2 regions of the Delftia tsuruhatensis genome follow, and region 2 is predicted to be linked to the other one. Evidence: riboswitches for the same ligand, from Rfam matches in the RefSeq annotation. Region 2 holds a riboswitch; the other holds the start of a gene.
What was found. Region 2 has a riboswitch for thiamine pyrophosphate ahead of L1Z78_RS10620 (long-chain fatty acid--CoA ligase). Riboswitches for the same ligand answer to the same signal wherever they lie in the genome.
Positions count from the first base shown of each region.

Region 1: another riboswitch for thiamine pyrophosphate. It lies ahead of thiC (phosphomethylpyrimidine synthase ThiC); the one in region 2 lies ahead of L1Z78_RS10620 (long-chain fatty acid--CoA ligase).

Region 1 covers NZ_LR813084.1:4,455,535-4,459,740, reverse strand. The annotation lists gene L1Z78_RS20300 (RNA methyltransferase) at 1-453, shown strand, start outside; gene cysE (serine O-acetyltransferase) at 489-1,313, shown strand; gene L1Z78_RS20290 (nitroreductase) at 1,355-2,017, shown strand; TPP riboswitch at 2,079-2,204, shown strand; gene thiC (phosphomethylpyrimidine synthase ThiC) at 2,456-4,206, shown strand, end outside.
Region 2 covers NZ_LR813084.1:2,330,004-2,334,209, reverse strand. The annotation lists gene L1Z78_RS10625 (acyl-CoA reductase) at 1-505, opposite strand, end outside; gene L1Z78_RS10620 (long-chain fatty acid--CoA ligase) at 502-1,620, opposite strand; TPP riboswitch at 1,695-1,786, opposite strand; gene L1Z78_RS10615 (DUF418 domain-containing protein) at 1,844-2,911, opposite strand; gene L1Z78_RS10610 (TetR/AcrR family transcriptional regulator) at 2,908-3,519, opposite strand; gene L1Z78_RS10605 (CocE/NonD family hydrolase) at 3,576-4,206, opposite strand, start outside.

The DNA of each region.
Region 1 (4,206 bases), 2.1 Mb from region 2:
GAAGCCGCGCTGCCTTCGGATGCACCGGCTCCGCGCTGCAACCAGTCGGGCGTGGCCTTCCTGTTCGGCTGCGAGCGCTTCGGCATGAGCAACGAGGATGTCTATCGCAGCGATGTGGCGCTGTCGATTCCGTCCAATCCGCAGTTCGGCTCGCTGAACCTGGGGGCGGCCATCCAGGTCGTGGCCTATGAGTGGCGCCAGGCGCTGGGCGGCTTTCCCGTGGTGGAGCACACGCCCGCGCCGCAGCGCGCCGACGCGGCCCAGGTGGCCGGCATGCTGGGCCATTGGGAGCAGGCGCTGGCGCACATCGGCTTCCTCGATCCGGCAGCGCCCAAGAAGCTCATGCCGCGCCTGAACCAGCTTTTCAATCGCTCGCAACTGACCACCGAGGAAATCCACATCCTGCGCGGTGTCGCGAAGGCCATGCTGCAGAGCACCCCACCGAACCGCTAGACTGAGCGGTCTTGTCAACAATAACCAGCCCCTAGATGCTTGACCGCCTGCGCTCCGATATCCAGTGCATCCTCGACCGCGACCCCGCGGCACGCAGCACCTGGGAGGTCATCACCTGTTATCCGGGGCTGCATGCGATCTGGCTGCAGCGCCCGGCGCACTGGTGCTGGAACCATGGCCTCAAGTGGCTGGGGCGCTTCATCTCGCACATCGGCCGCTGGCTGACGGGCATCGAGATCCACCCCGGCGCCGTCATCGGCGAGCGCGTCTTCATCGACCATGGCATGGGCGTCGTCATCGGCGAGACGGCCGTGGTGGGCGACGGCTGCACCATCTACCACGGCGTGACCCTGGGCGGCACCTCGCTGTACAAGGGTGCCAAGCGCCATCCCACGCTGGGCCGCGACGTGGTGGTCAGCGCGGGCGCCAAGGTGCTGGGCGGCTTCGAGGTGGGCGACGGCGCCAAGATCGGCAGCAATGCCGTGGTCATCAAGCCCGTGCCTGCGGGCGCCACGGCCGTGGGCATTCCCGCGCGCATCATTCCCAGCAAGAACGGCCACAGCGCGGATGTGACCGAGCAGGAGCAGGCCGTTGCCGGGGCCGATGCCATCAAGGTGCCGGCTGCCGCCGCGCCCCAGCCGTTCACGGCCTATGGCATCACCCAGGAGGTGGACCCCGTGGCCCAGGCCATGCGCAGCCTCAGCGAAGGCGCGTCGGCCCACGAGCAGCAGATCGCGCTGCTGTGGGAGGCGATCGCCAAGCTCTCGGCCGGCAGCAAGGTGGGCGACTGCGTGCCCTGCGAGTCCGAGCGTCCGCAGGCCTTCCAGAAGGACAGGATCGACCAGATCCTGGGCAAGTGAGCCCGCAGCGAAGACGATTCTTTCAGGAGACAGAAGCCAGCATGAACGTTGAACAGGCCTTGCATGCGCGCCGCTCCGTGCGCGCCTTCCTGCCCCGGGTGCCCGATGCGGCCCTGGTGCGCAGTCTGATGGAACAGGCGGCCCAGGCGGCCTCGGGCGGCAACCTCCAGCCCTGGCGCGTGCTGGCGCTGACGGGCGAGCCGCTGCAGCAGTTGCTGGATGCCGTCGCAGCCGCCCAGCCCGACGACGCCCGGCCGGGCCTGTCCTACCCGCCCAACCTGTGGGAGCCCTACCGCAGCCGGCGCTTCGCCAACGGCGAGGAGCTGTACCAGTCGCTGGGCATCCCGCGCGAGGACAAGCCCGCGCGCCTGGAGCAACTGGCACGCAACGGCCGCTTCTTCGGCGCGCCCGTGGGCCTGATCGTGGCCGTGGACGAGCGCATGGGCCTGCCGCAGTGGACGGACCTGGGCATCTACCTGCAGTCCTTCATGCTGCTGGCCTGTGCCCATGGCCTGGCCACCTGCGCCCAGGGCTTCTGGCGCCGCTACAACGAGGCCGTGACCCGGGCGCTGCCCCTGCCCGAGGGCTACCACGTGGCCTTCGGCATCGCGCTGGGCTACGAGGACAGGAGCGCGCCCATCAACGGCTGGCGCGCCACGCGCGCACCGCTGGCCGAGTGGGGCGAGCTGCGCGGCTTCGCCTGAAGGCTGGCGCTGGCATCGGGCAAACCCGTAGCCGGGCGACGGCCTGCCATCGCCTATACTGGCCGCTGCTCCGGGGTGTGCTGATGCACTGAGATGCCAACCGGTCCATGCGCTGCATGGGCCAGGCGGCGAACCCGACGAACTTGATCCGGTTCATACCGGCGGAAGAAGAGCGGGACCCTGAAGCAGGGCCGAAACCAGAGGAAGACGTCCGCAGCCCCCGGCTCGCGGACACGGGCCGCAAGGCCCATCGTCCCTGCGCATCGGCCCTTGCCACCCAAGGATGCTCGCGCACCTTGGCGTGCGCGGCCATCAGGGGCCAAGGCCGACAGGCCCTGGCAGGCCCACACCGGCATCGGTGCGCGGCCGTGGCAAAGCCCAAGGAGTGTCCGGTTCCCGGAGCGTTGACAAGCAACGCTTTGACTGCAAGGAACCGACATGAACGCTCCCGATCCGATCTTCACCCCCGCCGCAGGCGCGGCTCCCGACGCGCAGCGCTTCGCCGAACTGCTGGCACAATCGCGCCAGCCCTTCCCGTCATCCACCAAGAGCTATCTGCAGGGCGCGCTGCACAGCGACCTGCGCGTGCCCGTGCGCGACATCCAGCTGACCAATGGCGAGCAGGTCAGCGTCTACGACACCTCGGGTCCCTACACCGACCCGAGCGTGGCCATCGACGTGCGCAGCGGCCTGCCGGGCGTGCGCAACGCCTGGATCGAGGCGCGCGGCGACAGCGAGTACTACGCCGGCCGCCTGCGCCAGGCCCTGGACGATGGCGGCAAGCGCGGCGAGGAGGACGAGCGCGTGGCCCGCCTGCGCGCCGAGGCCGCATCGCTGCAACGCCAGCCCCGCCGCGCGAAAAGCGGCGGCAACGTCACCCAGATGCACTACGCCAGGAAGGGCATCATCACGCCCGAGATGGAATACGTGGCCCTGCGCGAGAACGGCCGCCGCGAATGGATGGCCGAGTACCAGAAGGACGCCGCGCGCGAGCTGCGCCTGGCCGGCAACAGCCTGGGCGCGGCCATCCCCAGGATCATCACGCCCGAGTTCGTGCGCGACGAAGTGGCGCGCGGCCGCGCCATCATCCCGGCCAACATCAACCACCCCGAGATCGAGCCCATGGCCATCGGGCGCAACTTCAAGGTCAAGATCAACGCCAACATCGGCAACTCGGCCGTGACCTCCAGCATCGAGGAAGAGGTGGAAAAGCTGGTCTGGGCCATCCGCTGGGGCGCGGACAACGTCATGGACCTGTCCACGGGCAAGAACATCCACACCACGCGCGACTGGATCATCCGCAACTCGCCCGTGCCCATCGGCACCGTGCCCATCTACCAGGCGCTGGAGAAGGTCGGCGGCATCGCCGAGGACCTGACCTGGGAGATCTTCCGCGACACGCTGATCGAGCAGGCCGAGCAGGGCGTGGACTACTTCACCATCCACGCCGGGGTGCGCCTGGCCTACATCCACCTCACGGCCCAGCGCCGCACGGGCATCGTCTCGCGCGGTGGCTCCATCATGGCCAAGTGGTGCATGGCCCACCACCGCGAAAGCTTCCTGTACGAGCATTTCGAGGACATCTGCGACATCATGAAGCAGTACGACGTCAGCTTCTCGCTGGGCGACGGCCTGCGCCCCGGCTGCGCATCGGACGCCAATGACGAGGCCCAGTTCGCCGAACTGCAGACCCTGGGCGAGTTGACCCAGCTGGCCTGGAAGCACGACGTGCAGACCATGATCGAAGGCCCTGGCCACGTGCCCATGCACATGATCCAGGCCAACATGACCGAGCAGCTCAAGCACTGCCACGAGGCGCCGTTCTACACCTTGGGCCCGCTGACCATCGACATCGCCCCCGGCTACGACCACATCGCCAGCGCCATCGGCGCGGCCATGATCGGCTGGTTCGGCACGGCCATGCTGTGCTACGTCACGCCCAAGGAACACCTGGGCCTGCCCGACCGCGACGACGTCAAGCAGGGCATCATCGCCTACAAGATCGCCGCCCACGCCGCCGACGTCGCCAAGGGCCACCCCGGCGCCCGCGCCCGCGACGACGCGCTCAGCCAGGCGCGCTTCGACTTCCGCTGGGAAGACCAGTTCAACCTGGGCCTGGACCCCGACACTGCGCGCGCCTTCCACGACGAGACCCTGCCCAAGGACAGCGCCAAGGTCGCCCACTTCTG
Region 2 (4,206 bases):
GCGCGGGCACATTGCCGGCCCAGCTGTGCACCAGCAGGTCAGGTCCGAAGGCGCGCACCGCGCCGCCCTTGGGCGCGGGCTCAAAGCCGTCGAGCACGGCCGGGTTGGCGAAGTCCTCGGCCACGAAACGCCGCAGCTGCGGCGCGCGGAACGTCTTGAAAAAGCCCGTCAACCCCAGCCGCACCATGTCCGCGTCATAGCCGGTAACCACGGGCAGCCAGGCGTCGGCCTGGCGGCGCCAGGGGTCATGCCTGTCCAGCAGGCGGGCGATGGCACGGTCGATGGCCCCGATGATCTCGGCCACCGGCATGCACCTCAAGTGGCGGTCGGCCGCCTGGCGAACCCGGTCGGCGAGCGCCTGCATCTGCGGGCCCGTCAGCACGGGCACGGCCACTTCCAGCCGCACGCCATCGCGCTCGAAGGGCAGCACCTGCCACTGCAGCTCGGCCTCGCGTAGACCAGGCAGTTCGGGCAGGTAGCCGGCCGTGATCCGTTCCACCCTCATGCGGCGGCGGCTTTCACGAATTCCTCGACCGCCAGCGAGCAGCCCTTGGCGGCCGCGCCCTCGGCACGGCCCAACAACAGGAAGCCACCCGCTTGGCCATGGCCTGCCCACAGGCCCACGTCTTCCGTGAGGATGGTGGTGACCGCGTTGTAGTTGGCCAGATCGCAGTGCACGAGGATGCCGCGCTCGCCGGGCGCCACGCTACGGCCCGTGACGGGCTCGACCAGGCGCGAGCGTATCCAGTGCGGCCCCGACTTGACCGAGGGCAGCGTGGCATTGCCGTCGTCATAGAACTGCGTGCTCAGCTCGGTCATGCCGTACATGTTGATGCAGTGGCTGCGCGGCACGCCCAGCAACTGCGTCAGGCCGGCATAGAAATCCTCCAGCGGCAGTTCGCGCGACTGTCCCTTGTAGCCACCCGTGTCCAGGATGCGGCTGCCTGCCGGCAGCCGGAAACTGCGTCCCTGCGCGCGCAAGGCGTCCATCACATGTACCAGGCTGAAGCTGGCACCCAGCAGCGCATGGGGCCGGCCGCTGCGCTCGGACGCCTCCAGCACGGCGCACAGGCCCGCCATGTCCAGGCCCTCGGGGGTCAGGAAGTAGCGGCTGTCCTCGGTGCCGAATTCCGACCTGGCCAGCGCCAGGTAGTGGGCCAGCGAGGAGTGGGGCATGGCCTGCTCGTCCGGAAAGAGGATGCCCATGGGCATGCGCTCCTGTCCTGCCATGAAGCGCTGCGCGAAGTGGCGCTTCATGGACAGGTCATAGACATCGAGCGCGGGATGGAAATGCCGTCCGCGCGCAGACATGCCCTTGGCCTGGCCCGTGGTACCGCTGGTCATGAACACGCGCTCCGTGGGCGAGGCCGGCTCGCTGCGCAGCTCCATGGCCTTGAAGGCGTCGATGGGGACGGCCGGGATGTCGCTCCAGGTCTTCACATTGCGCAGCGTGGCGCCCCGCCGCTGGCAGAAGCTGCGAAACGGTGCATTGAATTCGTACTGGTGGGCGAACAGCCGCAGCGCAAGTGCATCGAACTGCTCGTCGGTGCAGCCATCCATGGCGATGAATGCGAGCAGGTCTGCGACCAGAGAAGCCGCCTGGGGCCGGGCCTTGTCCATGGAATTCCTTCGAGAGCTGGGACGTGATGCTCCGAAGGCTCCCCCGCCCATGGCTCCTGGCCCATGGCAGGCCATGCGGGGGTGCAAGCTCTTCTTCCGCCGGAATGACCCGGTTCAAGTTCTCGGGTGTGGATCTCAGCACTGGCGTGCACCCCGGAGCGGAGGGCTATCTTACCGCAGGGCCGCCAAAGGCGCAGGCCGAAGGCATGCCCCCTGCCAGGGGCTAACCCACTGCCGTCAGCCGCCGCATCACCCACTCCACCGGGCCCTGGGCCACCTTGCGGCCCCAGGCCCATGCGGCCACGGTGGCCATGAGCAGGTACAGCGTGGCGGCCCATGCCACATCGCCAAGGCCGCGCGTGCCGTCCAGCGCGCCCATGGCCTCCAGGATGCCCATGCCGATGAGGATATGGGCCAGGTAGAGGGTGAGCGTCATGCGCCCCGCAGGCAGCAGGCCGCGCCACGGGCCCTCGGGCCAGCGCTCGGCCAGCCGCAGGCAGGCACCGATGGCGATGCTGGCGCAGCCCAGGCCCATCAGCAGGTAGGCAGGCCCCGGTGGCATGGGGCTGGTGGCCAGCCAGGGCGCCCATGGACCATCGCCCCCCAGCCACGCCAGGGCGCAGGCCAGTCCCGACATGGCTGCGCCTGCGGCCACCAGTGCCCCTTGCACCGACGCCTTTGCCAGCGGCAGGCGTGCCAGCAGCATGCCGTACAGGAAGAAGGCGAACCACGGCAGCACGGGGTGGAATCCGTTGAACAGCAGGTTGCGCGCAAAGCCTGCGGGCTCCCACAGCCCCTCGTAGGACAGGGAGGCCCAGTCCCAGCCCTGGCTGTAGTCCAGGTGCAGCAAAGCCCATGTGGAGGCCAGGGCCACGCCCAGGATGCCGGCCAGCAGCGCACGGGGTCCGGTCTGCAGCCAGGCGATGGCCAGCACGAAGTAGACCGCGTAGTAATGGATGATGTCGGCCGGGAAGATCAGCAGGTTCAGCCCCCCCGCCACCAGCAGGAACAGCGCGCGGCGCAGCGTCCAGATGCGCGCCGTGGCTCGCTCCTGCGAGCGCGTGGCCAGCACCAGGCCCAGGCCCGCCAGCACCACGAAGGTGGCCGAGGCCTTGCCTTCCAGGAAATGGAACAGCGCCAGCAGCCAGCCCGGCGCCTCCGATGCCGGATGCATGGCCTGCCTGAAATTGACGAACACCATCCCGGCCAGCGCGAAGTAGCGCGCCAGGTCCAGCCCCGCCAGGCGGGAACGGCTTTTGTGACCGGCGATGCCTTTGGCGCCGTGGATCATGCCGCCACTCCCAGCAGGCAGCGCAGCAAGGCGGGGTCCAGCACATCCACGGCCGGCTGGGATGCGGCGTCCGCTGGCGGGGTCACGGCCAGCGCGACGCGCAAGGCATCGCTCTCGACCGCATCGAGCAGCAGTTGTGCGACCAGGCGCGCCGCAACGGGGGGCTTGAAGCAGCCCCGCCCCACACCACGCTCGATGAAGCCGGCCAGCGCGTCGAGCATGCGCCTGCGGTTGGCCTCGAAGGCCGGCGCCAGCGCGGGCGTGCGGGCGATCTCGGCCAGGCATTCGGCGCTGAGCACGGCCCACTCCCGTTGCCGGCACAGTGCCTGGCAGGCGGACAGGAACCGCGCCACGCCTTCCAGGGACGGCGCATCGGCCTGCTCCAGCGCCTCCAGCAGGGGCCGCAGTTCGGACTGCTCCTGCGTGGCGACCTCGGCGATCAGCGCCTCCTTGTTGAGGAAATGGTTGTACAGGTTGCCCAGGCTCACCGACGCCGCCTGCGCGATGTCGCGCATGCTGGTGCAGTGAAAGCCCCTGTCCACGAAGCACTGGAGCGCCGCCTGCACGATGGCGGCACGCCGTTCGATGATGTCTTCCTTCTTCTTCATGCCCCGAATAATGAACGGACGTTCATTCATAGTCAATACCGGGGCATGGCCGGGCATCACAACGGCGGCATGGGCCCCACGCCGTCAGGTACCGGCTCCTCATTGGCCCTGCAGGGCTGGCGCAGCATGCGCCGGCAGTCCGGCCAAGCCGGCGCATGCGCATAGGCGATATGGCCCAGCACGATCTTCGACGGCCGGCTGCGGTCCATCCAGACGGTGTTGATCGACGGCACGGCCAGGTTCCCGAAGGCCCAGTAGCCGGTCTGCGAAGGCGTGTCCAGGGTCACGCGCAGGCTGGAGCCGGCACGGAACACATGGGCGAACTTCTGGATCTCCACGCGCATCAGCACGGGCTCGCCAGGCGTCAGCGGCCGCACGGCCGCCTCGGTGAAATCACCCCAGGGCCGCAACGCGGTGGAGCGCTTTCCGTCCAGAGCCCGCATGGAGGCGCGCAGCCAGCCGCGCTGCACGAACATCTCCTGGCCGTCGGGCCGCACCTCGGACAGAGTGACCTGCACATCGGTATCGTTGGCCGTGGCGCTGAGCCACAGGTCCAGCGAGGCCTCGCCATAAAAGCCCAGCGTGCGCGGCAGCGGGGCCGTGGTGAAGCGCAGCAGGCCGTCCCGGGCGGGGCTGGCCGTCCATTCGCCCATGGTCCCATCCTCCTTGGGCTCGTTGACCTCGGAG